One region of the Mixta sp. BE291 genome, then DNA from elsewhere that is predicted to be linked to it. Evidence: predicted binding sites of a transcription regulator. Region 1 holds the regulator's gene; the other holds the start of a gene.
What was found. Region 1 encodes Fur, which represses iron uptake genes when iron is present. Its sites were predicted from a motif close to ATAATAATGAGAACNACTATCAA; they were not measured.
Positions count from the first base shown of each region.

Region 1 (15,321 bases):
TCGCCAGCGGCATGCGCCTCAACCAGCTGCTGCGGCGTCATCTGGCAGTGGCGCGCCACCTCGTCGAGATCGGGGCCAGCTTCGCCGCCGTAGATCACCGGAATGGCGACATCGCGCGACTCCGGCAATACCGCTTCGCTCTCTTCCCACCAGGTTTGCAGGCGTTCAATGGCGTCCAGCGCCTGATGTTGCGGGTCGCGCAGAATTACCGTGAGATTGTTCATGCCGGGGATCGCCTCCAGCACCTGCGGATAATCACGCAGGCGTTCTGTTAATCCCCAAATTCGCTGTTGGCTGAACAGCGAGACAGGCGGTTCCAGCTCAAGCACGACCGCGCGTTCCCCCAACAGGTAACAACGTGCCCTTTGCATAACTTACCTCCTGTTATAACTAAGTGTCTCAAACTTATTCATTTTGAGCAGATAGTTATGCTGAGATGCAGCAGGCGTGTCAACCGCTTTACATTAGGCAAGCTCATGATAATTGCGACGGCGGCGACCGTCGCGATGTTAAAGAGAAAGCGTCAGGCGGGATCAGGCGGGGTTATCGATATCAATAAACGTGACATCCAACTGATGATGTGCGGCCAGCCATTCGCCCAGCGCACGAATACCGCCGCGCTCCGTGGCATGGTGACCGGCGGCAAAAAAGTGCAGGCCGTTTTCGCGCGCGCTGTGGATGGTCTGCTCTGACACTTCACCGGTAATAAACGCATCCACGCCAAAATCCGCCGCGCTGTCGATAAAACCCTGGCCGCCGCCGCTGCACCAGGCGATACGGCGTATCTGCTGCGGCGCATTATCACCGCAGTGCAACGGCTGACGCCCTAATACCTGGGCAATGCGCTGCGCCAGCTGCTCGCCGCTCAGGCTTGCGTCCAGCTCGCCCCACGGCACCAGCGGCTGCACTTCGCCCTGCACGCGGATTCCCAGCGCCTGCGCCAGCTGCGCGTTATTGCCGAGCTGCGGATGGGCGTCCAGCGGCAGATGCCAGCCATAGAGATTAATATCGTTCGCCAGCAGCGTGCGCAGCCGACGACGCTTCATGCCTTTGATTACCGGCGCTTCGTTTTTCCAGAAATAGCCGTGATGCACCATGACCGCATCCGCCTGTAAACGCACCGCTTCATCCAACAGCGCCTGGCTGGCTGTCACGCCGGTGACGATTTTTCGCACCTCAGCGCGCCCTTCGACCTGCAAGCCATTTGGCGCATAGTCGCTAAAGGCGGCGCTGTTCAGCTGTTGGTTGACGATCTGTTCCAGTTCAAAATTGTTCATTCACCTACTCCGGGGGCGTAACAGGGGACGCATTGCGCGCCGCTTCAAACATAGCTAAGGTTTTTTGTCGTGCCGCCTTATGTTCCACGATCGGCGCCGGATAATCGAGTCGCTGATTATTTTTCTTTGCCCAGCCGTGCGGATCGTGGATGGCGCTTTCAGGCACGTTCGCCAGCTCTGGTAGCCAGCGGCGAATAAACTCGCCCTGCTTATCAAACCGCTCGCCCTGAGTGGTGGGATTGAAAATACGAAAATAGGGCGCGGCATCGGTTCCGGTTGAGGCGGCCCACTGCCAGCCGCCGTTATTTGCCGCCAGATCGCCATCAATCAGCTTTGACATAAAATAGCGCTCGCCCAGCTGCCAGTTGATCTGCAAATCTTTCACCAGAAAGCTGGCGGTGATCATGCGCAGCCGGTTATGCATCCAGCCGGTGCGGTTCATCTGGCGCATCGCCGCATCCACAATCGGATAGCCGGTTTTACCCTGTTGCCAGGCGCTCAAATGCGCTGGGTTATCCTGCCAGGCCACGTTTTTCGTCCAGGGCATAAAGGGCTGGTTTTTACACAGTGCCGGAAACGCCACCAGCAGGTGACGATAAAAATCGCGCCAGATTAATTCATTCAACCAGACGCTGGCCTGCCCCGCTTCCAGCGTCTGCGGCTGCTCGCGCAGTAAACGGTGCAGGCATTGGCGGGGCGACAGCGTGCCGGTCGCCAGGCAGACGGATAATCTGCTGGTGGCGTCCTGCGCTGGCAGATCGCGCTGTTCAGCATAGGTCAGCACTGGCTGACGGCAAAACGTTCGCAGCTGCTGTAGCGCAGCGGCTTCTCCTGGCGGAAAACGCTGATGATCAAACGCTTCGCGGGGATAATCGAAAGGCGTTAACGCAGGTAAATTTTCCAGCGGCGTTTCACTGCGCGCGTCGGGTGCGGGCAAACATTCCGGCAGCCAGGTACGCAGGCGCGCCAGATACGCTTTACTGAACGGCGTAAAAACTTTGTACATTTTTTGACTGCCGGTTTGCACACTGCCGGGCGGCAGAAGCACGCTGTCGTCAAAACCCTGTACCGTTACGCCCTGCTGCGTCAGCCTGCGCTCCGCGGCGGCATCGCGTTCGCGCTCGTTAAACTCATATTGATAGTTATAAAACAGCGCATCGACCTGCTGCTGCCGACAAAAATCGCTCAGATAGTCCACCGAGGCGCTAAAGTCGGCACACTGGTGGTAATGCAGAATAATGCCTTTTGCCGCCAGCGCCTGCTGTAAAAGCTGCAGGCTGTGCCAGATATAATCAGCCTGACGCGGCGACATATCATGCTGACGCCACTGCTGCGGCGTAGCGATAAATAGCGCGATTACCTTTGCCTCGCGCTGGCGACAGGCGGCCCACAGCGCGCTGTTGTCGTTGATGCGCAGATCGTTGCGCAGCCAGACCAAATGGGTGGCCATTACCTCTCCTGAATGCTCAACTCATCGCCCGTAGCGCAGACGCAGCGCTTCGGGATAGGGTTCGAAATAGCGCTGCTGTGATAGCCACTCGTGCGGATACTCTTTCATATAATGTTTAAGCAGCGTAATCGGGGCCAGCAGCGGCTGTAACCCCTGGCGATAGCGGTCGATAAGCGACGCCAGCTCCTGACGCTGCGCTGAAGTCAATTGTTTGCGGAAGTAGCCCTGCACGTGCATTAAAACGTTGGTGTGATTGCGGCGCGTGGCGGGATGCTTCATCAACTTCATCAGACGATCGCGATAGTCGATGGCATACGCTTCCAGCGAAGGATAATCGTTCATTGCCGCGACAAACGGCCCCAGCTCACGATATTCCGGCTGTGAATGCGCCAGCAGCAGTAATTTATAGCGGGTGTGAAACGTCATCAGCTTATGCGCCGTCAGCCCTTCCTGCCAGAGCTGATTAAATTCATGCAGCGCATAGACGCGCCCGACAAAGTTTTCTCGCAGCGTATCGTCATGCAGACGTCCATCTTCTTCCATTGGCAGCCACGGCATCTCCTGCTGTAGCGCACGGGCAAAGATCCCGACGCCCTCTTTGCGATTATTGTTGCTATCAGGTTCGTAAATACGCACCCGCTCCATGCCGCAGCTGGGCGATTTGGCGCACAGGATATAGCCGCACAGGTGATGCAGCCCGGCGACTTTTTCACTGGCGAAATCTTGCATCTGCTCAGTGATCGCTTCGCCGCCGTTTTTGCTGAAGCAAAGTGAGACCTCATCCTGGTTTTTGACCAGACGCAGCGCCGGGCGCGGCACCGGCAAACCAATGGCCATTTCCGGGCAGATGGGCTCATAACGAACATAGGGCGCCAGCTCTTGCGTCGCGAAAGTCAGCCGTTTGTGTCCGCCATCAAAACGCACGCTGTCGCCAAGTAAACAGGCACTAATTCCTACCGGGATCTTCTCGCTCATACTTGTACAACCTCAAACTTCTTGTATAAGTTTAAGTGTAGCTGAAGCTGCGCAGTGGCGCACCGAAAATCCTGTGACGCTGTGGTATAACGCAAAAAAATCCCGCCTGCGTGGCGGGATTGTTATCAGCGGAGAGCCTCAGCCTGACAGGGCGAATGAGAAAACCGGTACTAGTAGAAATCGCTGCCTGCGGCTTCCGCCTGCGCTAACCAAACGGGCTTGCTGCTGGTTTTGCTCCAGACGCGATGCAGATAACTGTAAAAACGCGCACGATCGCTGCGCAGCAGCATAACCGGTAGCGCCAGCAGGCCGATGATCACCACGGCTGTGCGACGCAGGATAATTTTATGCAAAGGGTAACTGGAATAGATCACCGGAGCCTCCCAACAGGTTAAACAGCCACAAATCGTTCATTAGTTAATCATGATACGTCGCATTGCGTAATTTTACTACTCATCCGACCACTAAAATGATGAAAAAAAGCGCAGCGTTACGCTTTTATGTAATTGAGTTACATAGATGTTAATTATGGGTAACTGACTTGTGCAATTCAGCCATTTTCGACGCAAAGCGCAGCGGGGTTTGCTACAGTGCGTTTTCCGTTACGGCGTTGGAGAGTCTCCGGTTTGACCAGCGTACTGATTGTTGAAGATGAAAAAGAGATCCGCCGTTTCCTGCGCGTGGCGCTGGAAAACGAAACCCTGCGCGTTTATGACAGCGAAACGTTACAGCGCGGATTAATCGAAGCCGCAACCCGTAAACCCGATTTAGTTATTCTTGATCTTGGCTTGCCGGATGGCGATGGCATCGATTTTATTCGTGATTTCCGCCAGTGGAGCAGCGTGCCGGTGATAGTGCTCTCTGCGCGCTGTGACGAGCAGGATAAAATTCAGGCGCTGGATGCGGGCGCGGATGATTTCCTGACCAAGCCGTTTGGCGTGGGCGAATTACTGGCACGTGTGCGGGTGGCGCTGCGCCGTCAGGCGGGACAACAGACGCTTAACGCGCAGGTAGCGTTTGGCCAGGTGCAGGTGGATCTCGCCGCGCACCATATCGTGCGTGAAGGTGAAACGCTGCATCTGACGCCAACCGAGTTTCGTTTGCTGGCGCTATTGCTGAACAACCCCGGCAAGGTGCTGACGCAGCGCCAGCTGTTAAGCCATGTCTGGGGACCAAACGCGGTGGAACACAGCCATTATTTGCGCATCTATATGGGCCATCTGCGGCAAAAGCTGGAGCAGGATCCCGCCCGCCCGGCGCATCTGCTGACTGAAACCGGCATCGGCTACCGCTTTATGCCGTAACTGTGCGATACAGGTGAAAAAAAAGGCGCTGAATATCAGCGCCTTGTGCGTATTGATTAGTCTCAGGCGTTTTTCAGCACTGCGCTAACAATCTCTACCGCTTCTTTTTCGATTTTTTCGCGATGTTCCGCACCGAGGAAGCTTTCACAATAAATTTTGTAGGCATCTTCGGTACCGGACGGACGCGCGGCAAACCAGCCGTTTTCCGTCATCACTTTCAGGCCGCCAATGGAGGCGCCATTGCCCGGCGCGCTGGTTAAACGCGCAGTGATCGGATCGCCCGCCAGCGTGGCGGCGCTCACCATTTCCGGCGACAGTTTCGACAGCGCAGCTTTCTGCGCGGACGTGGCTGATGCCTGTAAACGGTTGTAGCTCGGCGCGCCGAAACGCTCTGCCAGCTCGTCGTAGTGCTGCTGCGGGTTTTTACCGGTTACCGCGGTGATTTCCGCCGCCAACAGGCAAAGAATGATCCCGTCTTTATCGGTGGACCACGGCGTGCCGTCAAAGCGCAGGAAAGAGGCACCGGCGCTCTCTTCGCCGCCAAAGCCGAAGCTGCCGTCAAACAGGCCATCAACAAACCATTTGAAGCCCACCGGCACTTCCACCAGTTTACGACCAATATCGTTAACCACGCGGTCAATCATGGCGCTGGAAACCAGGGTTTTACCCACGGCGACGTCTTTGCCCCACTGCGGACGATGCTGGAACAGATAGTTGATCGCGACAGCCAGATAGTGGTTCGGATTCATCAGGCCGGCCGGCGTCACGATGCCGTGACGGTCGTAGTCCGGGTCATTGCCGAAGGCCAGATCGAACTTATCGCGCAGCGCCAGCAGGCCAGCCATCGCGCATTCTGATGAGCAGTCCATACGCACCACGCCATCTTTATCCAGATGCATAAAGCGGAAGGTCTGATCGATCGCGTCATTAACGATGGTGAGATCCAGCTGGTAATGCTCGGCGATGCGTTTCCAGTATTCCATGCCGGAACCGCCCAGCGGATCGACACCGATTTTCAGGCCCGCTTTTTTAATCGCGTCCATGTCCACGACCTGCGCCAGCCCTTCAATATAAGGCTGAATCAGATCCTGTTCCTGAATATGGCCGCTGGCCCAGGCCTGCTCCAGCGGCAGGCGTTTTACTTCCTGCAGATCGTTTTGAATCAGCTGATTCGCGCGATCTTCCACCACTTTGGTGACGTTGGTATCAGCTGGCCCGCCGTTCGGCGGATTGTATTTAATCCCGCCATCTTCCGGCGGGTTATGGGACGGCGTGATCACAATGCCGTCAGCCTGAGCGCCGCCCGCTTTGTTATGCTCAAGGATGGCGTTGGAAATGGCCGGCGTCGGCGTATAGCCGTTATCCTGTTGCACAATGACATCAACGCCATTCGCCGCTAACACTTCCAGTACGGAAATGATCGCAGGCTCTGACAGCGCGTGCGTATCTTTACCCACGTAGCAAGGGCCAGTAATCCCGTTCTTTTTACGTTCTTCAGCAATGGCCTGGGCGATTGCCAGAATATGCGTTTCATTGAAACTCTGGCGTCCGGCGCTGCCGCGATGCCCTGAGGTGCCAAATTTCACCGCGTGTTCCGCATTCCCTTTTTCTGGCTGCAGAACGTAATACTGGGATGTTAATTGTGCAACGTTAATCAAATCGCTCTGCTGGGCGGGCTGCCCGGCACGGGGGTGATTGGCCATTGGCGCTTCTCCCTGACGCTTCAGTTAAATGGTGCCGCAAACCTTATCTGACAGCTCCGGTGGGAACTGCATAGCCAGCATAATATGTTCCACCATGCTGCATTTGCGGCCTGTGTTAGTGTTAGTGATCACCCAATACGGCGTGCCGGGTACATGCTTCGGCTTAGTATGGGTGCCATGCTGTAACAGTGTCTGTTCATCAGCCGCAAAGTAAACGCGGGTGCGTCCCTGCAGCGATGCGGTGGCCTCGGCAAACGCGTCGGGATCAAGACGATAGAGCGTCGATAAAATCAGCATAAAGCGATTTACCGCTTTATTCTGCTCGGCGTACTCATCAGAGAGTAGCAGCTCACGCACCGCCCGCACCCGATCTTGCGCGCGCGTGGTTGGCTTGCTGACTTCGGTTTCCTGACTCACGCTAACAACAGGAGCCACAGGGGCAGCCGCAACCGGTGCATGCTGACCCGCGGTAAATTTCAACATCCGCCGTAAAATGTCGGAGGCGCTTTCACCAATGTGCTGCGTGTGGCTGGCAATATAGCGATAGAGTTCTTCGTCGACTTCAATCGTTTTCATCTTTATCCGTACGGTAATTGCTTGTGGCAGAATCAGGCGCAGCGCGTAGTAGCAAATTTCAGCTGTACAAACTGTGCGCTGGTTCTAACATAAGGATTATAAAGTTAAATCCTGCGGGTCGGTAGCGACGTTGGCGCTTGCAGGCAAAAGTCAGAATATGCCGCAAAGCAACCCGGCAAACAACCACTGACTCACCGGCAGGGAATATGTAAACCATGATAACCTATGCTTTCCTTTCAACTGTAAGAACTTTGCCATGAATTTGAATACTCGCCTGCAAACTGAACAGTCCGATCGCGACGCCCTTCCCATTCTGCTGATTCATGGCCTGTTTGGCAGCCTGGATAATTTAGGCGTGCTGGCGCGCGGTTTAAAAGCGGATCGTCCGTTGATCCAGGTGGATGTGCGTAACCATGGCCTTTCGCCGCGCAGCCCGGAGATGTCCTATCGGGCGATGGCGCAGGATATGCTGGATACGCTTGATGCGCACGGCATCGATAAAGTGGCGGTGATCGGTCACTCCATGGGCGGCAAAATCGCCATGACCATGACGGCGCTGGCGCCCGAACGTATTGCGCAGCTGGTGCTGGTGGATATTGCCCCGGTTGATTATCGCACCCGCCGCCACGATGAGATTTTCGCCGCGGTGAATGCGGTTACCGCCGCCCAGGTACAGCAACGTAGCGAAGCGGCCAGCGTAATGCGCGCTATCCTTGCTGAAGAAGGGGTGATTCAGTTTCTGTTGAAATCTTTCCATGAGGGCGCGTGGCGTTTTAATGTTCCGGCGCTGTGGGACAACTACACAACGATTTCCGGCTGGGAAGAGGTGCCCGCCTGGCACGGCCCGGCGCTGTTTATTCGTGGCGAGCTATCGCCTTATCTTGATGATATTCATCGCAATGCGCTGCTGGCGCAGTTTCCCGCCGCGCGCGCCCATGTCATCGCTGGCGCAGGGCACTGGGTTCATGCAGAAAAACCGGATGCGGTGCTGCGGGCGGTACGGCGTTTTTTAGCGTTGTAAAAGCAATATGTTAACGGCGTAACAAAGATTGTTCTCACTCTTTCGTCAGGGTATGATGGCGCGCTAAAATTTTGCCGCCGAAAAACGGGCGGTAAACCGGCCCAAAATGTCACCATGCGCGGCGCAAACGCGCAGCCCATTCAGTATCACGATTCTATGGCAAAAGAACACACGGACCGGACCACGCTCGATCTCTTTGCAGATGAACGTCGCCCGGGACGCCCGAAAACCAGTCCGCTGTCGCGTGATGAGCAACTTCGTATCAACAAGCGCAACCAGCTGAAGCGTGACAAGGTCCGCGGGTTACGGCGCGTTGAACTGAAGATGAACAGTGAGGCCGTTGATGCGCTTAACGCGATGGCGGCCGAACGCGGTCTCAGCCGCAGCGAGCTGATCGAAGAGATGATTCTCGCCCAGTTGCAGGCGCGCTGAACGGCTAAGAGAAGCGCACTGAGAAACAAATGCAGCGGCTTTACGAGTTCCGCCTCCTGACGGTCTCTGCTATTATTGCCGTAATCTGCAGACAACGGGCAGTTACCATATTTTTAAGTTTCAAGAGGTTACTAAACTCATGGCAATCGTAGGTATTTTCTTTGGCAGCGATACCGGCAATACAGAAAACATTGCAAAGATGATCCAGAAGCAGCTCGGTAACGATGTTGCCGAAGTTCATGATATTGCCAAGAGCAGTAAAGAAGATCTGGAAGCTTTTGATATTCTGCTGTTAGGTATCCCCACCTGGTACTACGGCGAAGCGCAGTGCGACTGGGATGATTTCTTCCCGACGCTGGAAGAGATCGACTTTAACGGTAAGCTGGTGGCGCTGTTTGGCTGTGGCGATCAGGAAGATTACGCGGAATATTTCTGTGATGCGATGGGCACCATCCGCGATATTATCGAGCCGAACGGTGCGGTGATCGTGGGTCACTGGCCGACCGAAGGCTACCATTTTGAAGCGTCAAAAGGCCTGGCGGATGATAAACACTTCCTGGGCTTAGCCATTGATGAAGATCGTCAGCCTGAATTGACCAACGAACGCGTTGATAAATGGGTAAAACAGATTTATGCAGAACTTCAGCTGCAGGAAATTCTGGAAGCCTGATTTAACGCGCATTGTGCTGTAAATCACATTGCGTAACAGGTTTTTCCTATAGAAATGATAGGTACGGGTTTGAAAATTTTATCAATGAGTCGGTAGAATACCCGTATCGGTCACGCGCTTTCCTGCCGTTGTGCTGCAAAGCGGCAGGATTAAGCGAAATGTAAACACAGCACCTAATGAGCATGAACAACGCCGGACGTAGCGAACTTCTCTTTACTTCCACTTGCGATTTCACGCGCACCCTTACGGTTTCCATTTCGAAGCATCAGTTCTATAATGAGACGCTATTAGCTTAGCGTCGACCGATGTTCATGGCTGTTCAGCCACATTGTGACTAGCAAAGTAACAGGACAATATCCGCATGACTGACAATAACACCGCATTAAAGAAGGCCGGCCTGAAGGTCACTCTTCCGCGACTAAAAATCCTGGAAGTGCTTCAGGGACCTGAGAGCCATCACGTCAGTGCGGAAGAGTTATATAAGCGTCTGATTGATATGGGCGAAGAGATCGGACTGGCGACGGTTTATCGCGTCCTGAACCAGTTTGACGATGCCGGTATCGTTACGCGTCATAACTTTGAAGGCGGTAAATCCGTTTTCGAACTGACCCAGCAGCAGCACCACGATCACCTGATCTGCCTGGACTGCGGCAAGGTTATTGAATTTAGTGATGAGTCAATCGAAACTCGCCAGCGTGAAATCGCCACGCGTCACGGTATTAAACTGACCAACCACAGCCTCTATCTGTATGGTCATTGCGCTTCCGGCGACTGCCGCGAAGACGAAACATTACACGATAAATAATCAATTACGCTATGCAGTAATATGAAAACCGGTGCTCAGGCACCGGTTTTTTTATGCTTTGCGCTGCGCGTTTTGCGCCATTTAGAAAATGGTGAACGGCGCAATCACTATGAACTTCACATCTTTTTCGTCCTGGAAGAGATTGCCATATCCGCCGCTGCCGCTGGGGAGAGTGCTGTGGTTGTCGTAACGGGTAAAGTGCAGTTTAAACAGCGTATCCTTCGCCCTGCCCTCCTGAACGGTGTAAAGCAGATCCAGATTCCAGGCGGATTCACGAATGCGTTGCTGTTGATCCCACTGCGCGCCACTGGCTGGTTTAGCATCCCAGCCCCAGACATAGGATGTCCCCACCGTCCAGCCCGCCAGATCCCAGCCGCTCAAATCATACATCACACCGGCAAAAACCGCTTTTTCACCGTTGGCGTTCCAGTCGGAGCGCGCATCCCACCAGATATCAAGACGTCCGTTAGAACTGGCATAGGATGGCGTCATACGCTGCAGGAAATACCCCTGATTGCCTTCCGCTTTCACCCAGGTGCCTTCCAGGCGAAAATCAAACGGCCCCTGGTTGTAGCCGAAGGTTAGCGCCTGCAGCCAGGCTAAACCATCATAAACATCATTGCTGTTCGCCGCGCCTCCGCTTTCCCGATCGTGCGCCCCGTAAAACTGGTAGCTGGCGAGCAAATCATTACCGGCCAGCGGCAGCGTCCATGAGGCTTTGGCGAAATATTGATCCATGTAATCTGCCGCCTGGCCCCATGAGGCTTCCAGAATTAACTGGTTCTTAAAATCGTAACGTGCGCCGACCGCGTGCAGCCAGGGAATACCGGTTTTGCCATCGGCCTTACGGAATGAATAGAAGTGCTGATACCAGGGCGCTTTATAGCGATCGCTCCAGACATAAGAGATATCCAGCGCGCCCGCATCGGCCAGATCCTGATGCACACCCGCTTCTACCGCGCGGTAGGTGCCGGGCAACAGGCTCCAGTGCGGCGTAAGCAGCGTTTGCCCTTGAGGTTGCAGATAACCTGCGCGCAGCCAGTAATTATCCGCTTTCATTTTCAATGCCGCTTTATATAAGCTGACACCGCTGCGATCGCCGCCCCAGTCCTCATCCCAGGCATTTCTCGCTTTGCTGAAGCCAATTTCGTTTGGCGCTGCCGGGCCGCTGTTGCTGACTTCCAGCGCACCATATAACGCCACATCCAGCCCAATAAAACCGGCCGCATAGCCAGAGCTAAAATCCAGGCTGGTGTTAATCGTGGAGTGATGCAAATTAGCCTGATATTGACCATATTTTTCACTGTCAGGCTGCATTTCTTTGCGGTCGCGCTGACGTTGCCAGTAATAGGCAGCGCCGGTAAGTGAGGCATCGTCCCAAAAACCGGCGGCATGAGCGGATGGAAGGATAGTAAGACCTGAAAGGGCTGTTATAACGGAAACTGACCAGCTAATAGCCTTACGCTTCCCTGTAAAGGCACGCATAATTAATTCCTCTTTAATGGGAAAATAAAAAACGCCAACAGCAACGGCAGTTAAAATAATCAACCGCGTGCAAATAAGGGTATTTTTCGTGGCGCGAATTATCAATACACCAAAGAGGAAAATTAACAAACCATGACATCACCCGCATAAAATTCGGGATAAATTAACAATAAAGAAAACTATTCATCGCAAGAAAAATGATTATATTCAGCAACTTCTTTCTCTATGCGCGAAAGGTATATTAATGCATTTATAACGCGATAAATTTATCGCTAATTTAATTATTTAAACCCAATTAATTATGGCGACAAATAAATATAGAAATGAAGCTTATTCTCAGGACGAGCAACGTGTCGTCCTGAGAATATATTTAGCGGGCGTAAACCGGAAGCAGATCAGCGTAACTTAGTAGTGAAACAATAATATTCAGCGCGGCAAAAACCAGCACCAGTAACACTGGCAGGTTGCCTCCTTTTAAACGCCAGTTCTGCGTGTGCGGGAAGCGCTGCCTGGCGCGCCAGACCAGCAGCGCTGGCGTAATAACCGCCCAAACGGTAGCAGCCAGCCCGGCATAGCCAATCGCCATCAGGAAGCCATTCGGCCAGATTAACGCCGCAGAAAGCGGAACGATAAACGTCAATAACGTGGTTTTTAAGCGCCCTTTCGCGCTGTTATCTGTGCTTAATAAATCAGCCAGATAATCAAATAGCCCCAGCGTAACGCCAAGGAAGGAGCTGGCAACGGCGAAAGTGGAGAAAATAGTCAGCAGCAGACTAAGCGAGGTGCTTTGCAGCAAATGGCCTAACGCATCCACTAACGCATCAATGTTGCCGCCGCGTTGAGCGATGGCAATAAAATCTGTGCGTGGAATATTTCCCATGGTGCCGATAATCCACACCAGATAAATAAGCAGTGCCGACAGCGTGCCCAGCAGTAAGCAGCGCGCAACCTTATTACCGTCTCGCCGGTAGTAGCCGATTAGTCCGGAAATATTGCCATGATAGCCAAAGGAAGCCAGGCAAAAAGGAATCACCATCCAGCCGTAGCGCAGATAGTGACTATCCGCTCCGCCCGCGTTAAACAGCAACGCCGGGCTAACGTGTCCGAGCAGGCCGCCAAACAGCAGGAAAAAAGTGATCACTTTCGCGCCCAGGAAGATCAGCGTAATCCGGCTAACCGCAGCGGTTCCCAGCCAGACAAACAGCGCCACCAGCAGCGTAAAGCCGAGCCCTGCCGCCCTGGCGGAAACCGGCATCGCCAGCGTTGCGAACGTATGTTGCAAAATAGCGCCGCTGGCTGAGATATAGGCATAAGTCAGGATCCCCAGCACAAAGAGGATAGATGCGCCATTCAACAGGTTCCAGCGGCGTCCCAGCAGGTCACGCGTCAGCGTATCGAAACCGGCAGCGCCCGGATAATGCAGGCTCGCCTCCAGAAACATTAACCCCGACAGCAACATACACAGCCAGGTAAGTAGCAGGATAGCTGACGACCAGCTAAACCAGGCGCCGGACATAACCACCGGCAGGGAGAACATACCGGCGCCGACCACCGTGCCGGTAATGATGAGCGTGCCCCATAATATTGAGGGAAGTTTACCGGCGGAAACCGCTGTTTCCATGATGCGTCCTTAGAATGATATCTGTTCATTTAATGTTCAGCTGGCGCGCTGTCTGGCAGAGCAACCCTTAAAGCAGATATTCTACCTGATAGTGAACTCATGAACTAGTACATAACGGCGAGAGAAATGAAATCCGTTGCAGGGAAGTAGCGGCAGCGTCGCTACAGGAGGTGTGGCAGCGTCGTTACAGGAGGTGCGGCGGCATCGCTACAGGAGATAGTAAGGGCATCGTTCAGAAGGTAGCGACAGCATCGCTGCAGGATGCCGCATGCCTTACCGTGAGATGCCACAGGTAATGGTTTGTCCATAAAAAAAGGCGGCTCACTGAGCCGCCTCGTTGCATTACGCTAGCTTATTCGCCGCTTTTAGCCCAGGTATCACGCAGGCCAACGGTACGGTTAAAGACCAGCTGCTGCGCGCTGGAGTAAACGCTGTCGGCGCAGAAATAGCCTTCACGTTCAAACTGGTAAGGCGATGTGGCTTCCGCCTGCTTCAGACCTGGCTCAACAAAACCTTGCTTGATCACCAGTGACTCCGGGTTAATGGTGGCGAGGAAATCCTCCGCTGCGCCCGGATTCGGCACGCTAAACAGGCGGTCGTAAAGACGGAACTCGGCCGGTGCCGCATGCTCTGCCGATACCCAGTGGATCACGCCTTTTACTTTACGACCATCGGCCGGATCTTTGCTCAGCGTATCAACATCACAAGTGCAGAAAATGCAGGTGATATTGCCATCTTCATCTTTCGCAACCCGCTCGGCGCGAATAACGTAGGCATTCCGCAGACGCACTTCTTTACCCAGCACCAGACGCTTGTACTGTTTATTGGCTTCCTCGCGGAAATCAGCGCGATCGATCCAGATTTCACGGCTAAACGGCACGGTACGCGTGCCCATTTCCGGTTTATTCGGATGATTCGGCATGCTGATGATCTCTTCATGACCCGCAGGCAGGTTCTCAATCACCACTTTTAGCGGATCGAGGACGGCCATGGCGCGCGGCGCATTCTCATTGAGATCGTCACGGATACAGGATTCCAGCGACGCCATTTCCACGATGTTGTCCTGCTTGGTCACGCCGATACGGCGGCAGAAATCGCGAATAGAGGCGGCGGTATAACCACGACGACGCAGGCCTGAAACGGTCAGCATGCGCGGATCGTCCCAGCCTTCCACCACTTTCTCGGTCACCAGCAGGTTCAGCTTACGCTTGGACATAATGGCGTATTCGAGATTCAGACGAGAAAACTCGTACTGACGCGGATGTACCGGAATCGAGATGTTATCCAGCACCCAGTCATACAGGCGACGGTTATCCTGGAACTCCAGCGTACAGAGCGAATGGGTGATCCCTTCCAGCGCATCGGAAATGCAGTGGGTGAAATCGTACATCGGATAGATGCACCATTTATTGCCGGTCTGATGATGCTCGGCGAATTTCACCCGGTACAGCACCGGATCGCGCATCACGATAAAGTTAGAGGCCATATCGATTTTGGCGCGCAGGCAGGCGGCGCCTTCAGCGAATTCACCGTTGCGCATTTTTTCAAACAGCGCCAGGTTTTCTTCCACGCTGCGATCGCGATACGGGCTGTTTTTACCCGGCGACGTCAGGGTGCCGCGATATTCACGGATCTGCTCCGGCGACAGCTCATCGACATAAGCCAGGCCTTTGTTGATCAGTTCAATGGCGTAGTGATAAAGCTGATCAAAATAGTTGGAGGAGTAACAGACTTCACCACTCCACTGGAAACCTAACCATTGCACATCACGTTTGATCGATTCGACATACTCAATATCTTCTTTCGCCGGATTGGTATCGTCAAAACGCAGGTTACACTCGCCCTGATAATCTTGCGCGATGCCAAAATTCAGGCAGATCGATTTTGCGTGACCAATATGCAGATAGCCATTGGGTTCCGGTGGAAAACGGGTATGCACACTGCTGTGCTTACCGCTCGCCAAATCTTCGTCAATGATCTGACGAATAAAATTAGTTGGGCG
Region 1 covers NZ_JAVDXN010000005.1:372,387-387,707, reverse strand. The annotation lists gene pxpB (5-oxoprolinase subunit PxpB) at 1-371, opposite strand, end outside; gene J2X14_RS14350 (type 2 GTP cyclohydrolase I) at 534-1,277, opposite strand; gene phrB (deoxyribodipyrimidine photo-lyase) at 1,282-2,727, opposite strand; gene J2X14_RS14340 (YbgA family protein) at 2,749-3,702, opposite strand; gene J2X14_RS14335 (YbfA family protein) at 3,873-4,073, opposite strand; gene kdpE (two-component system response regulator KdpE) at 4,329-5,006, shown strand; gene pgm (phosphoglucomutase (alpha-D-glucose-1,6-bisphosphate-dependent)) at 5,069-6,709, opposite strand; gene seqA (replication initiation negative regulator SeqA) at 6,734-7,285, opposite strand; gene ybfF (esterase) at 7,542-8,306, shown strand; gene ybfE (LexA regulated protein) at 8,463-8,738, shown strand; gene fldA (flavodoxin FldA) at 8,878-9,408, shown strand; gene fur (ferric iron uptake transcriptional regulator) at 9,770-10,213, shown strand; gene chiP (chitoporin ChiP) at 10,295-11,698, opposite strand; gene mtr (tryptophan permease) at 12,069-13,319, opposite strand; gene glnS (glutamine--tRNA ligase) at 13,672-15,321, opposite strand, start outside.

Region 2 (15,321 bases), on a different contig from region 1:
CGCGTTTGTTCCACACCCTGAATAATCTCTTTCACGATGCCGCCGATCTGACGCGCCTTCTCTGCGGGCGTGTTGTAGCTGATACCGAAACGAAACTGGATGCGGCGTTGTTGCATGCGCTTGTAGTTGTGGATGGTCTGCTGCAACAGCACGGCGTTTGCGCAGACAATCTGCTCGCCGCTCAGGCTGCGAATGCGGGTGGTTTTCAGGCCGATATGCTCAATAGAACCGGCCACATCGCCAAACACGATAAAGTCGCCGATCTCAAATGGCTTATCCAGTCCGATCGCCAGTGAGGCAAACACATCGCTCAGCACGGTTTGGATCGCCAGCGCCACCGCAATACCGCCCACGCCCAAACTGGCTACCAGCGCATTAATGTTCACGCCCATGTTCGACAGAATCGCCAGCAGCATAATCGCCCAGATAAAGACCCGCAGCATGATGCCCAGGATCACCATCGTGACCGGATTACGTACGTGGGTAGGATCGCGCAGCATATTTCTCAGCCACAGGCGTACGCCGCAGTCCAGCCACAGCGCGAACTGGAGCATCAGCGCAATAAACCAGCCGTGCGAGATGTTGCGATGCCAGCTAACGGGCAAGTCGATAAACTTAATGGCGATCAACAGCGAGAAGATAAACAGCAGCAGGCGACTGGTGGTACGCAGCATCTCAGTGGCGATGCTATACAAGGGGGAGCGGTGATCGTTCTCAAAACGTCCAAGACGGGCGCCGATAAAGCTAATCAGCGAGCGCAGCACCCAGTAAATAATCAGGGTGCCGGCAACGATGATAACCGTATTGAACCAGAACGTCTGGTTAAACAGCAGCGACAGATTCCGGTCGGAAAACAGATTTTCCATGGGGGGAGGATCTCCTTACGGTTGATTAAGCGGCTTAAAATCAACACTAAGCCTGGCTCAGGTGCATGCCCTTTGCCAGGCGGGGAGACGAACATCTCTTAACGGAAGCGCATCGCCTTCTCACGCGCAAGGCGCTCCAGCGAAAAAATAATCTGTTGCAGCTGGCGTTCCATTACCGGACTAAGCGAGGCAAAACGGAAGCTGAGACGCGGCGTTGAAACCGTCTCGTTTTTGCTGCTGACGGTGGTGCGTGCGCCAATATGCAGCAGCTGCGCATCAATGTGTAATTCGCCATATTCGCCCATATCCAGACGCATACCGCGCCAGGTATCACCGCTGGCGAGGTTTTCCGGCATCTCGCCTTCCACCAGTACGCCAATGCCGCCCAGTGAAAGATCCTGCAAGCGAAGACGCGCCTTGCCGCCGTCGGGCCAGCTGGCGTGGCAGTAAAATATCGGATCCAGCGGGGCGCTGATACGAAAGTATTCGCGACGCTGGATCTGTAACAGCTCTGCCGGCAGCGGCGCGCTGAAGGCGGGCAGGCCGCCAAAGTGCGATTCGTGCAGCTGCTCAAGGTTGAATTCTACTTTCGCGCCTTTCATTTCAGCGCTGATCTTCAGGCTGCGCATGGTCAGCGTGACCTGATTATCGTAATCATTACTGCCGTAATCGATCACCAGCAATTCTTTATCAACGGAGAGGATACGGCTAATAAACTGGCCGCGCGCATGCGAGATCATGATGGGCGTGCCGTCACGCTCAATGTCGCGCAGTACGCCTAACACTGCCAGCGTGCCACGTTTGTAATATTGCTCGTTGTCTGGCTCTTTCACTTCCCGCTCCACTCTGTTTGAAAAAAATGACTGTCGTTGTTATCCGCTGTTTATCGGCACTTGCGCGCAGAAATTTATAGCGTTGTTAACTTTTCGCATAAAAAAACTGCAAAAAGTTATCTCTTAAATCACATAGTTAGAATCATGTCCTATACTTGTTGCCAGAAGTGTGATGAGCAGGTCAGCCGCTAACCGATTTCAGGAGGACTGGTAATGTTTTCGAAAAAAGAAACGCGCGACAACCTGGACTATGCGCAGGAACGGACATGCGAAGCAGGCAGTGAACTGTGTCGCGGCATGAACAACGTTACGCATCAGGCGTGTACGTATGTAAGAAGTAACCCATGGGCGGGCGTCGGTGCCGGTGCCGTAGTGGGGATTATCGTTGGTATGTTAATTAGCCGTAAATAAGAAGGAGTTACAGATGGGAATTCTGTCATGGATCATTTTTGGTTTAATCGCTGGTATCATCGCTAAATGGATCATGCCCGGTAAAGACGGTGGCGGTTTCATTATCACCATCATTCTCGGTATTATCGGTGCCGTAGTCGGTGGCTGGATCAGTACCTTCTTTGGCTTTGGCCGCGTTGATGGCTTCAATTTCGGCAGCTTTGTGGTCGCAGTGATCGGTGCCATCGTGGTGCTGTTCATCTATCGCAAAGTACGTCACTAAGCTGTACAGAGAAAAAAGGAGGCTGCGGCCTCCTTTTTTTATCCCTGCGATTGCGCACTGTGCGCCTGCATCAGCGGAAAATGGCTTTCCAGCCAGTCGGCCAACGCCAGCACGCTGTGGCAGGCGTCCATTGCCGCCGCGCTGAAATAGTTAAAATACCGGGGCGTAGGTCCCTTTTTAATGACTGGACGTTTGTATTTCGTCGGGGAAACTATTATCCAGGTTTTATATCTGGCGTATCTCATTAGATACCGCGTATAAAAACGCTTCCAGGGTATGGCATGAGATAAAAAGGTTGTCATGCTGGAATTTATCTCTGGCTTCCCACATATTGGATCTTACGTCATACATATAATCATCGAGTGAGGAACTGCCAATCTCTATGCAATATAAATCATCCTCAATAAGTAACTGATAATTTTCCCCCGTCATATCAGTGAGCAGTTCATTAGCGTGAAAGAGATTGTTTTTGTAGCCAGGGTAATCGTTTATACCATAGATACAAAACCCGTCGATGTTAAAACCATCCATCTGGGCAACAAATTCTTTATATTGTGTCCAGAATTCAATCGGGGCTTTTCCTATATTCCTTTTGAAGTCATAGTGATAGAGCGTTTCTGGCAGAGATACAGGCGGAAACGCCTGACCTTCTTTACCTTTGATAATGTCTTTCAGATCGTTAACTAATTTTTTGTCAATCGTCATGGCCTCACCTTTTTAAGGATAAACAACACCTGTTGGCACCGCCCATAATACCTGGCTGACTTCATGTTTGCTTTGTTGACGGGTAATGGTTTTCTGCGCTTTAGTGAATATTTTATGCGCATCTTTGTGTATAAGCGTCAGGTTCTGGAAATTATTGGTGCCGCCATCATCCAACGGGATTTTATGATGTATCTCCCATTCGTTATTTGGTCGCATTCCTTTTGCCATTTTTGCCAGCTCATTGGCATTAAAACGTTTTTTTACTGTCGGATGTATAGCCAGAGTCTTATAAAATTCTGGCTTCACCCTCTGAAATTTTCTGCGAAGCATGGCCAGTTCGTCTCGGTCGCGCCGTTTATAATCTAACTTTACAACTGTAATATTATCCAGGAGCTTTGCTTCCCCTTTCGTTTTACCCAGATAACGTTTTAGCTCTGCTAACGTTGCGTCTGAAGGACGACCTGCAACGGAGGCTTTACCCAGCATAACAATTGACGACAGAGCCACCAACGATCCCGACGTCTGTTCATTCAGCACCTCATCAAAACCTTCTGCTGCCGCGCCGCCAAGGTTACGTGCCGTTTCGGCATACATCTCTGGATTCTGATGATATATCCCACCAGCGGCCAGCAGCCGACCTGCCATTTTGCTGTTAATGGTGTTGGGCGGAGCAGACTGTTGCGTGACGTTCGGCACAGAAACCGCCGTTGGGCGCGGCTTACCGCCTTTGTTGCGATAGTCGCGGCGGGCGACGGAACGGTGATATTCGCGGATGATCTTTTCTGCACCGTTAATATGAAAAGTCAGCGGATCGCGGCAAACCAGCTCGCCCTGATTATTGATATAAAATAGCGGGTACGATGAGGTTAAAAATGTATCAAGCATCACTACCTCACCTTCATAAATCATTCTTTTTAGCTTTTCGCGCTCCCGAAAGCCGTTTGGCGGTAACTGATTACCATAGCCGTTAAAATCGCGTCTTTGCATATTAATAAGCCTGCCACTGGCGAACCAACGATCGTCAAAAACATAGTTTCTGTCGATATATGACCAGGTGGCGGAAGGGGAGATAATACGTTCATAGCTTTCTGGCGCAAGGTCATCACATCGCAGGTAATAAAGGTTGGTTTCGGGCAGGCTGAAGCTCATTATCCATATCCTTATGGCACTATAACGATGTCCTAACCTGGCGAAAAAAGAGAGAGTGATCCAGCGCTTAGCTTGTTTTTTGTGATGAAAGACATGGATAAAATTGCTGATTAATCAATCCGTTAATTCAGCCTGCGGCTTTCTCTTCGAGCAAGGAAACAGCGCTTAACCTTGCTGACAGCGGGGGCACGCAAACAAAAGGGGCCACGCTTAATACGTAGCCCCTGAATTTAACGCGCTGGCGTTATACGCTGTTAACCACCTTTCCGGTTAATCCGCCTGATGCCGTTTGGCGTTATCAGAAATCATAACCCACGGTAGCGGTAATGGTTCGCTCTGCGCCCCAGTAGCAGTTGCCGGTGCCATAACAGGCAGCTACGTAAGTTCGGTCAGTAAGGTTATTAGCATTCACCTGTACCCATGCGCCTTTCAGCTGATTATTCCAGACGCCCAGATCGGCTTTCACCGAAGCATCAAACAGGGTGACCGACGGCATGCGGCGGGTATTTTCATTATCCGCCCACTGCTTGCCGATATAGCGCACGCCCGCGCCTGCGCTGATACCGTAATCGAACTGGTAATGGCCCCACAGCGATGCCATCTGGTTTGGCGTGATGTAAGGCGTATGACCATCATTGCCATCCACCGTTTCTTTATAACGGACATGGTTAAGCGTATAGCCTGCAATGGTACTCAGGCGCGGCGTAAGCTGATTACGTGCTTCCAGCTCAAAGCCCTGCGAATGGACTTTCCCGGCAGGTTCATAATAGCCCAGATTAACGTTACGGTTAGCGACGTCGTTTTGCGTCAAATCGTAGGCGGCAATGCTATAGAGATCGCTGGTGCCCGGCGGCTGATATTTCAGACCAGCTTCATACTGTTCTGATGTGGAGGGCTTCAGCAGCTGGCGCGTGTTCAGGCCGCTAAATGCCGTTGGCGTAATCCCCTGGCTCCAGCTGATATAGGGCGAAAGGCCATTATCGAACGCATAAAGTAACGAGCTACGGGCGCTGATATAGTCGTCCTGGCGGCGATCCGTATCGCTGGCATTGGTAACAATACGATCGTAACGACCAGACAGATTCAGATGCCACTTATCCCATACCATTTCATCTTGCAGATAAGCGCCGGTTTGGTAATAGCGATGAATTACATCGTTATAATTGCGGTCAAACGCATCCAGCGTGGTGGTGTAGTTTTTTGCATCTACTGAACCGATGATGCCGGGGTAAGGCAGTTCAGAAATATCATTCTTATAACGATGATATTCCACACCCATCAATAAAGTATGCGCAAGCGCGCCGGTAGTGAAATCCGCTTGCAGCTGATTATCAATGGCAAAAGCATCCAGCGAAGAGCGCGAGGAAGACAAACTTTGCGCAAGCGTATTCGTGTTGCCTATCCAGCCGGATTGATAAAGCTGATCGATCTCGACGTTCGAATGGCTGTAGCTGGCATTTGAACGGAACGCCCAGGTATCGTTAAAGCGATGCGAGAAGGCGTAGCTATAAATCTGTTCGCGACGTTTATATTGGTTTGGTGAGCCCGCGCCATCATTAAAACCGGGGCTGAGTTTATAACCGTTGTGTTCATATAAAGAACCATCGGCCGGGACCGAGCCGTGGAAACCGCCAGACGGATCTTTCTGCAGATAGGCTTTAAGTAATAATGAGGTATCGCTATCGGGCTGCCATAGCACTGAGGGTGAAATAGCGTAGCGCTCTTCGCGCGCGTGATCGTATTGCGTATCGCTTTTACGCGTCATCCCGGTCAGGCGCCAGGCCCACTGACTGTTAATGGCGTTGGTATAATCGAACGCGGCACCATTGGTCTCCTGCGTGCCGGTGCTGAGACGGAAATGACCTTCCTGATTAAATTGCGGAAGTTTGCTGGTCATATTCACTAACCCGCCAGGAATCGTCTGACCATAGGTCGCGGAAGAGGGGCCTTTAATAATATCGACGCGTTCAATAAACCAGGGATCGATTTGCAAAATGTTGTGACTGTTACTGTCACTCATTACGCGCAAACCATCGAGGAAGGTGTTATTGACGTCAGTGCCGTGGAAACCGCGCAGCGAAATGGTATCGAAGCGGCTGGCGCCACCGGCAAAGTTAGTAAAGGCGCCTGGCGTATAGTTTAACGCCTGATTGAGATTCATCGCGCCCTGATCTTCCATCTGCTGGCGCGTGATCACCGAAACGGACTGGCCGGTAGTAATCAGCGGCTGATCGGTTTTGGTCGCGCCTTTACTGGTTTTAACGGTGTAGCCAGAGGTAGGTGAATCGGCAGTTTCAGCGGGCTGAGCGGTAACCGTCAGCGTCTCTTCCGCCAGTGCAAAACCCGGGACGGCAAGCGCCAGTGAACAAAGCAGCGCAGAACGTTTCAGGTTAAAAGGCATTCCCATGTCATATCCCTTAAACAGAATCGAAGCGGCCGCCCGGTAACGGAGCGCGGCCAGAAGTATTACGCAAGCGTAAAAATATGTAACTGAAAAGACTAATGAGAATTATTATCTTTATCGCTTGTCAATTCAAGCTGTGATTTATCTGATTATTTCCAGATAAAGCGTGGGGATTCAGGGGATTAAACCGGAAGAAAGCGCCCGACCTGCTGGCCGGGCGGGGGAAAATTACTGCGTTTTTTTCATATCGCTGACATTATTACAGGTGACGTCTTTCGGGCAGTACATATCCATGAGCTTAAGCGTGACGCCGTTGGTCCAGCCAAAGCCGTCCTGCAACGGATATTCACCGCCGCCGCCGCCGCCGAGGTTACCTTCCACCACATATTTTTCCACCAGCTTATGCTCGCGGTCATAGGTGGCCTGCACGTTATCCAGGAAGCGCATACCGATCTCTTTCGCCAGCGTCTGTTTGCCGTAGTTATTCAGGCCTTCTACTGCGGCCCACTGCAACGGCGCCCAGCCGTTCGGTGCATCCCACTGCTGGCCGCTATGCACGTTGGTATTAACCAGGCCGCCCGCTTTAACCAGCTGTTTTTCTACCGCGGCGGCGGTTTTTGTCGCCTGCTCGTCGCTGGCTACCTGAGTATAAAGTGGGAATAGCGCGGCGGCAGTCAGCTGCGTGCGGACGCTGCTGCGCTGCCAGTCATAGTCGGCATACCAGCCGCCGTCTGCGTTCCACAGGTAACGATTAATTGCCGCCTGACGTTTTTCCGCCAGCTCGCTATAGCGTTGGCTATCGCTCTGCTTATCCGCAACCTTGCTGGCGTGCGCCAGGGTTTTCTCCAGGTGATACAGCAGGGCGTTCAGATCAACCGGAACGATCTCCGTGGTACGGATCGTGGTGAGATCGTTTGGATCGTCAAACCAGCGTGAACTGTAATCCCAGCCGGAGGCCGCGCCGGAACGCAGTTCGCGATAGAGTTCTGCTTTGTTACGGCCCTTAGCTTTTTCCGCCGTGGCGATGTCATCCATCCAGGATTCAGGACGCGGCGCGTCGCGCGAATCCCAGTAACGGTTCAGCACGGTGCCATCTTTCAGCTTCACCACGCGCTTGCTGGCTTTACCGGCCGTAACGGTTTGCGCATCCGCCATCCAGTATTGATACTCTTTTTGCAGCTCCGGCAGATACTTACTGTAGGTGCTTTCACCGGCATGCTTCGCCAGTAAATCCACCATCATGCTAAAGAAAGGCGGCTGCGAACGGCTGAGATAATAGCTGCGGTTGCCGTTGGGAATATGACCGTATTTATCCAGCTGATCGGCAAAGTTATCCACCATATCCTGAATCAGATCCCAGTGACCGCTTTCCGCCAGCCCCAACATGGTGAAGTAGCTATCCCAGTAGTAAACCTCGCGGAAACGGCCACCCGGCACCACGTACGGTTTCGGCAGTGGCAGCAGCGAATCATACTGGTTAACCTTATCGGTGGTACGCGTCAGCACCGGCCACAGCCCGTTGATATGTTCGCGCAGGCTTTGTCCGGCAGGCGGCACATAGGCTTCGCCTGCGGTCGGCACAATGAAGTTGCTGTCCACAAAGCGGCGCAGATCAAAGTTGCGTTGATTTTTTTGCATCTGCCAGTCGGCCAGAATGGTGGCCGGGTCAAATTTTGGCACCGCATCGGCAAAGGTTTTCTGATCCGGGAAGAACTTCGCTGACTGAACGGCATGATAAAGCGGCCCCAGGCGCACATCCGGCGACTGCGGTGCCTGGTTATGGCGCTGCTGCTCGTCCGCTGCCTGCGCATAAAACGATCCCGTTGCCAGCGCGCCGGTAATCATCAAAGGCAACAGCAGAGCGCCTTTCCATTGAGACGTTACGGCCTTTTTCATCATCAGTATTCTCCTTGTCCAGACCAGACATGGCCTGTAAGTGTTTGACCATTCAAAAAACTTTAGACGAGATTAAATAATTTGCCTGGTGAGAAACTGGGAAATGTGAGTTGGATTAGGGTTTGCACAACGGTGCCTGAAAAGGGACCGGCACACGCCGTTCCGTTCCATGTATATAAATAAGCGGTTGATTTTAGGTGGTTTAAAGGTTAAAAATTCTTATCAATTAAACCTTCCACCGCGATTTTTTACCGGAAATCTGCGCTTTCGGAGAAAAGCATGTCTGTCACGGATTCACTTCTTGCATTTTCTTTTGCCGCCTTGCTTCTGACATTAACGCCCGGGCTTGATACCGCGCTTATTTTGCGTACCGCCACCGTGGAAAGCAGGAAGAAAGCGTTTCAGGCGGCAATCGGGATTAATACCGGCTGTTTTATCTGGGGTGCGCTGGTCGCTTTTGGCCTGGGCGCGTTGTTGGCGACGTCTGAGCTGGCCTATAACCTGCTTAAGTGGTGCGGCGCCGCTTACTTGTGCTGGCTGGGTATCCAGATGATCGTCAAACCGCGTAGGGCATTAACACCTGACCAGACGGCGAATCCCTCATCAACCAACTGGTTTGTTAAAGGGATGCTGGGCAACGTATTAAATCCCAAGATTGGCGTGTTTTACGTCTCGTTTCTGCCCCAGTTTATACCTGCAGGCCACTCTCCGGTGCTGTGGACTTTTCTGCTGGTCGCTGTGCATATCATTATCGGCACCATCTGGTCGTCCGTATTAATTACCGGTACGCATTTCGCTTCTGGCGTGTTGAAAAAATCGCTGTTTGTACAGTGGATGGATCGGGTCACGGGCGGCGTTTTCCTGTTTTTTGCCGCCAGACTGGCGCTAAGTCACCGTTAAGTCATCTGCTGCGCCTTCTCATGAGGTGCTGCCGGGGAAATAACGGCGTATCGGCCTGGTGCTTTATCAATGCCGCTTAATTCGCATTAAAGGGAACCTATGATTTCTAAAGAAAATGCAGAGCATTATATCTGGGGTGAAAAGTGCGATGGATGGTATCTGGTGAATCGGCAGGATATGCTGATTATTCATGAGAAAATGCCGCCGGGCACGCAGGAAAAACGTCATTACCATGCACTCGCCAGGCAGTTTTTCTTTGTGCTTGAGGGTACCCTGACCATGGAGCTGGCAGGGGAACAACAGGAGATCCATGCCAGACAGGGTATAGAAATTCCGCCTGGCGCAAAGCATCAGGCGCAAAACCGCGCTGATTCCGCCGTGGAGTTCATTGTTATTTCTCATCCCACCACGCGTGGCGATCGTTCAGACCTTCCCGAATGTGAAGCGTAATATGCAGGCGCACGCTATGGCTCGGTGCCGCAGCGCATATCAAAAAAATATTGCGGCATTCAAAAGCTTATTTAAAGGATTCAATAATGACATTAACCGATACGTTAAAAGAGAAGTATCCTGGCGCGCTGGCCTGGTCAATCGGCGATAGCCCCGCTATGGCAAACGAACTGGCAGAGCTGGTGTGTCGGGGGATCAAAACGGCATCATGCGGCTCGTTAGCCTCTTTTATGACGGACGCCTCAGCGCCGAAAATTGGTAGTTACAATATTATTCTCAACGGCCAGCAGGAGCCGGTGTGCGTCATCCGTATCGTAGCGCTGCGTCTGGTGCGCTTCTCTGAAATTACCGAAGCGTTTGCCCGTAAAGAGGGTGAAGGCGACCTGAGTCTGGCCTACTGGCAGCAGGAGCACAAAGCGTTTTTCACTCGTCAGGGAACCTGGTCGGAAGATATGGAGCTGGTTACCGAAGAGTTTGAAGTGGTTGAAGTTTTATAGTTTCGCCTGCTTATCGCGCCGTCATAGGCCGTTAATAAAGCTGAACTTCAACAGGCTGACGCGATCTATATTTAAAGCCGTGCGCCTGGAAAGGCACGGGCCTACTTTTATCGCTGGAAAAGCTGAAAGCAATGTGAGGCAACTATGTTAAATGAAAAGCAGAAAGAGCTGGTTAAAGCCACGGTACCGGTACTGAAAGAGAATGGTGAAGCCTTAACGGATTATTTTTACAAACGGATGTTAAAAAATAATCCCCACCTGAAAGAGACGTTCAATATGGGGCATCAACGCAGCGGGGCGCAGGCAAAGGCGCTGGCGGGTGCGGTGCTGGCCTACGCGGAAAATATTGACGATCCTTCGGTATTGATGCCGGTGGTTGAGCTTATTTGCCATAAACATGTCAGCCTGAATATCCAGTCTCCGGATTACAATATTGTTGGTGAGAATTTACTGCACTCAATCAGTGAAGTACTGAGCATCCCGATGGATGATGAGCTGATCACCGCGTGGGGCGTGGCCTATCAACAGCTGGCTGATATCTTTATTGCAACTGAAAATGCTCTGTACGAGGAGCGCAGAAACAGCACCGGCAGCTGGACGGGCTGGCGCAATTTTGTGGTTGATAAAAAGGTCAAAGAGAGCGAGGAAATCACCTCGTTTTATCTGGTTCCGCAGGATGGCGGGGCGCTTCCTGCTTATCAGCCGGGGCAATATATCACCTTGCGGGTAGAGGTTCCGGCGCTGGGGATCAAGCAACCGCGCCAGTACAGCCTGTCCAGCAGCCCGGCCGATCCTTATCTGCGTATCTCAGTTAAGCGCGAAGATGCGCGTACCGAAGGGCAGGATCCGGGCTATGTTTCTTCTACGCTGCATAACCTTGTCGATGAAGGTGGCGTGGTGGAACTGAGCGCACCGGCAGGAAATTTCTATCTGCTGAACCCGGATGCTACCAACGTGCTGATCAGCGCCGGCGTCGGGCTGACACCAATGATCTCAATGGTGAATCATCTGCTGGCTGAACACGCCGATCCTAATTTTAGTCCTACGCTACGTGAAGAAAACCATCCGCAGGGCACCGTGAACCCGGCGTTAAAAAAGGATATCTATTTTATTCATGCCGCCCGCAGTTCTGAAGTCCATGCGCTGCGTAAGGAGCTGGAAAACCTGGCCAGCCAGAATCATAACCTGCACCTGTTTATTGCCTATGAGAATGTGCATGAGAACGAGGTGGAAGGAAAAGATTATCACCTGAAGGGCAGGCTGGATTTAAACGCGCTCCCCGCTGGGTATCTGCCGAAAGAGGCGGACTATTATTTATGTGGGCCAATTCCGTTTATGCAGGAGCAGTACCGCGCCCTGACGGCGCTGGGTATCCCCGCAGAGAAAATATATAGCGAGGCGTTTGGCACCGGCGGGCTGCATTTGTAGCATTCTATTATAGTTGTATTTTTAGTATTTATAGCGCAAGAAGCCTAAGGTTATTCCTGGGCTTCTTTGTGACATTGATGTCGGAAAGCTCATTTATAAGGTCAGCACGATCAGATATAACAGTAGGGCTGGATTTATCATCGGATATATTAACGCGCAGAAATTATAACTTAACTGGAATAGATGAAATGAAAAGGTTTTCGCATAAAAATGGAACCTGGTTTAAATCAAATGATGCAGATATTTATTATGAAGTCACCGGTGATAATACCGGTCGGCCTCTGTTATTACTACATGGGGGTATGCTGAACATTGAATCTTTTAATGGGATGTTGAGCTGTTTACCTGATAGTTTTTATTTTATCGGTATGGATAGCCGCGGTCACGGCGCGTCTACCTTTACGGATTCATTATCCTATCATTCTTTGTGTCAGGATGTAGAACAGCTTTTAGCGGTTTTGAACGTAGAGAAAATAGATATCATTGCGCATAGCGATGGCGGGATAGTGGCGATGAAATTAGCCGAGTCCAGACCAGAATTAGTAAACAGCCTGGTATTGATCGGCGCGCAATGGTGCCTGACAGATGACGATCCTGCGATTAAATTATATGAATCGATAACACCCGAGATGTGGATCGAGAAGTTTAACGATGACGTTGACTATTATCATAAAATTAACAAGCAACCCAGGTTTAATGAATTTTTGCTGGCCGTAAAGGCGATGTGGTTAGATCAAAGTGATAATAGTTACCCTAAAGACAAGGTGAAAAATATCCAGTGTGAAACGTTAATTATTCGTGGCGATGATGATTTTCTGGTTCCCTGCGACCACGCCGTTCAGCTGGCAGAAATGATTAATCATGCGCACTTTGCCAATATCCCTTTCTGTAATCATTCCGTTCATGAAGAAAATCCAGCGCTGGTATCATCGCTAATTATGGATTTTTATCAAAAGCTGGCTTTATAGTTGGAGGGGTTGGCTCGCCCTGCGGGCAGCCTGCGGCTGTCCAACCTGCTGCGCAGGTTGTCGAACCCGGCGGGGGTTCTCATCACCCCTCTCTCTGGTGCTTTATACAGACAAAAAAGCCTGAACTTTCGCTCAGGCTCTCTCATGAAATATGGCGGTGAGAGGGGGATTGACTCGCGCTGACGCGCTCGCCCTGCGGGCAGCCTGTGGCTGTCCAACCTGCTTCGCAGGTTGTCGAACCCGGCGGGGGTTCTCATCACCCCTCTCAAGCGGTGAACTATGCAGACAAAAAAGCCTGAACTTTCGCTCAGGCTCTCTCATGAAATATGGCGGTGAGAGGGGGATTCGAACCCCCGATACGTTGCCGTATACACACTTTCCAGGCGTGCTCCTTCAGCCACTCGGACACCTCACCATATTGTCGTCAACAGGCACACTGCTGACCGGCGCTAATGTAGGGATTTTGCCGCAGCGCGTCAATCAACTTTCTGCGATAAATGATGCGTTTAGTCAGTTTTAAACCACTTCGGCGCGAAAGTAAGCAAAAAGTCGTTGAATGCAGTTGAATAACATAAATCAGACTGCACAACCCCCTACATAAGATGCATACTGATGCGCGATAACTGCTTAAAAATCACTGAGGTCAGCTTGAACAATTCAACCAAAGCGCAACCACAGGGGATCCCGGCTGGATCCGGCGCGCTGTTCTTTATTCAAATTTTCGCGACGCTCGGTTTCGCCGTGCTTTACTCCACGCTGGTGCTGTACGCCACCAAACGCCTCGGTTTCAGCGAAGCGCAGGCCAATGCCACTATGGGGGTTTTCGGCGCGTTTAACTATGGCCTCCACCTGTTCGGCGGCTATCTGGGCGGGCGCTTCCTCAGTAACCGCAATTTGTTTGTCTTAGGTATGGTGTTGCAGGTCGCTGGCTGCTGGGTGCTGTCGGGCGAAAGCGCGCAGGGGCTTTACTGGGGGCTGGCGATGTTCCTGACCGGCAGCGGCCTGAATGTCACCTGCATCAACATGATGCTTACCCAGCGCTTTGCACCGGATGACCAGCGCCGCGAAAGCGCGTTTTTATGGAACTATGCCGGGATGAATCTGGGGTTCTTTATCGGTTTCACCGGTGCCGGTTATTTCCAGCTTGGCGAGCATTATCAGGCGCTGTTCCTGTTCGCCACCGTGGGTAACGCGCTGGCGATTATTATCAGTCTGCTGCGCTGGAAAATTTTGGCGGATATTGATACGCCGTTGCTGCATGTCAACGCGCGGCAATACCGGCTGCGCATGGCCATTGGGCTCGCGGTGCTGGTAGCGCTGGTGCCAATTATTCGGGTGATGCTGACGCACGCCGATTTCACCGGATCCTTTGTGATTGCGCTGGGCGGCCTGATCTTTCTGCTGCTCTGTATCACCACGCTGCGCCATCGACCGCGCCACGAACAGCGCCGTATGACCGCTTACCTGCTGCTGGCGCTGGGTTCGCTGGTGTTCTGGATGCTTTACCAGCTGGCACCGATGGGGCTGATGCTGTTTGTGGAACATAATATCAACCTGAACGTGTGGGGCATCCGCGTTGCGCCGCAGTGGGTACAAAACATCAATACGTTGGTGATTGTGATTGGCGGCCCGCTGCTGGCCGTCGCCTTTAACCGCCTGCGTCAGCGCGGCTGGCGTATCGATATTCCGTTGCAGTTCGCCTGCTCGCTGTTTTGTATCGGGCTGGGCATGCTGGTGTTGCCGCTGGGCATTATGCTGGCAGGCAGCGATGGCATGGTGGCGTTCAAATGGATCTTTTTCAGCTACGTGCTGCAAAGCATTGGCGAACTGCTGATCTCCCCAATCGGCTACGCCATGATCGGCAAGCTGGCGCCGACACGCTATCAGGGCATCATGATGGGCTGCTGGATGATGGTCACCGGCGTCGCATCGGTGTTGGCGGGCTACGTTTCCGCGCTGATGCCGGAAAACAGCGGCAGCAGCGCGCTGCTCACCAATCCCGGCTACAGCCACATCTTCAACCTGCTGGGTTGGGGCGCGGCGGCGGTCGGGTTAGTGATGCTATTTCTTATCCCGCTGCTGCGAAGATTAATCCAATCCACCGCGCCGCAGGCGTAATCCCTTCAGGCCCGTCCGCTGCGGCGGGCCAAATCCCGCACATTTCTCTTGCCAGCGCCGCCAATTTCCCTGAGCCTTGGGTGAAATAAAAACAGAGGAGGCACTATGGATATCATCTTTTACCACCCTACCTTTAGCCTGGAAAAATGGCAGCAGGGCCTGCAACAGCGCCTGCCGCAGGCGCGGCTGCGGCGCTGGCAACCGGGCGACAACGATCATGCCGACTATGCCTTAATGCGCTTCGCGCCGGTTGAAATGCTGCAGGGACGGCGCGGGCTGAAGGGGATTTTTGCCATTGGCGCGGGCGTGGATGATATTCTTGATCTGCTAAAGCAGCATCCGGATATGATCGATCCGGCGGTACCGCTGTTCCGTCTGGAAGATACCGGTATGGGCCTGCAAATGCAGGAATATGCCGTGCATACGGTGCTGGG
Region 2 covers NZ_JAVDXN010000001.1:513,294-528,614, forward strand. The annotation lists gene J2X14_RS02430 (mechanosensitive ion channel family protein) at 1-866, opposite strand, end outside; gene J2X14_RS02435 (flagellar brake protein) at 965-1,699, opposite strand; gene J2X14_RS02440 (glycine zipper domain-containing protein) at 1,913-2,110, shown strand; gene J2X14_RS02445 (GlsB/YeaQ/YmgE family stress response membrane protein) at 2,124-2,372, shown strand; gene J2X14_RS02450 (YrhA family protein) at 2,598-3,077, opposite strand; gene J2X14_RS02455 (HNH endonuclease signature motif containing protein) at 3,090-4,226, opposite strand; gene J2X14_RS02460 (TonB-dependent siderophore receptor) at 4,525-6,633, opposite strand; gene treA (alpha,alpha-trehalase TreA) at 6,859-8,529, opposite strand; gene J2X14_RS02470 (LysE family translocator) at 8,806-9,426, shown strand; gene J2X14_RS02475 (cupin domain-containing protein) at 9,526-9,876, shown strand; gene J2X14_RS02480 (ASCH domain-containing protein) at 9,963-10,373, shown strand; gene J2X14_RS02485 (globin domain-containing protein) at 10,518-11,801, shown strand; gene J2X14_RS02490 (alpha/beta fold hydrolase) at 11,990-12,769, shown strand; tRNA gene J2X14_RS02495 (tRNA-Ser) at 13,097-13,184, opposite strand; gene J2X14_RS02500 (peptide MFS transporter) at 13,418-14,887, shown strand; gene ghrA (glyoxylate/hydroxypyruvate reductase GhrA) at 14,993-15,321, shown strand, end outside.
Region 2: a site for Fur is predicted at 6,723-6,745, ahead of J2X14_RS02460 (TonB-dependent siderophore receptor). Genes of this name have one in related genera too.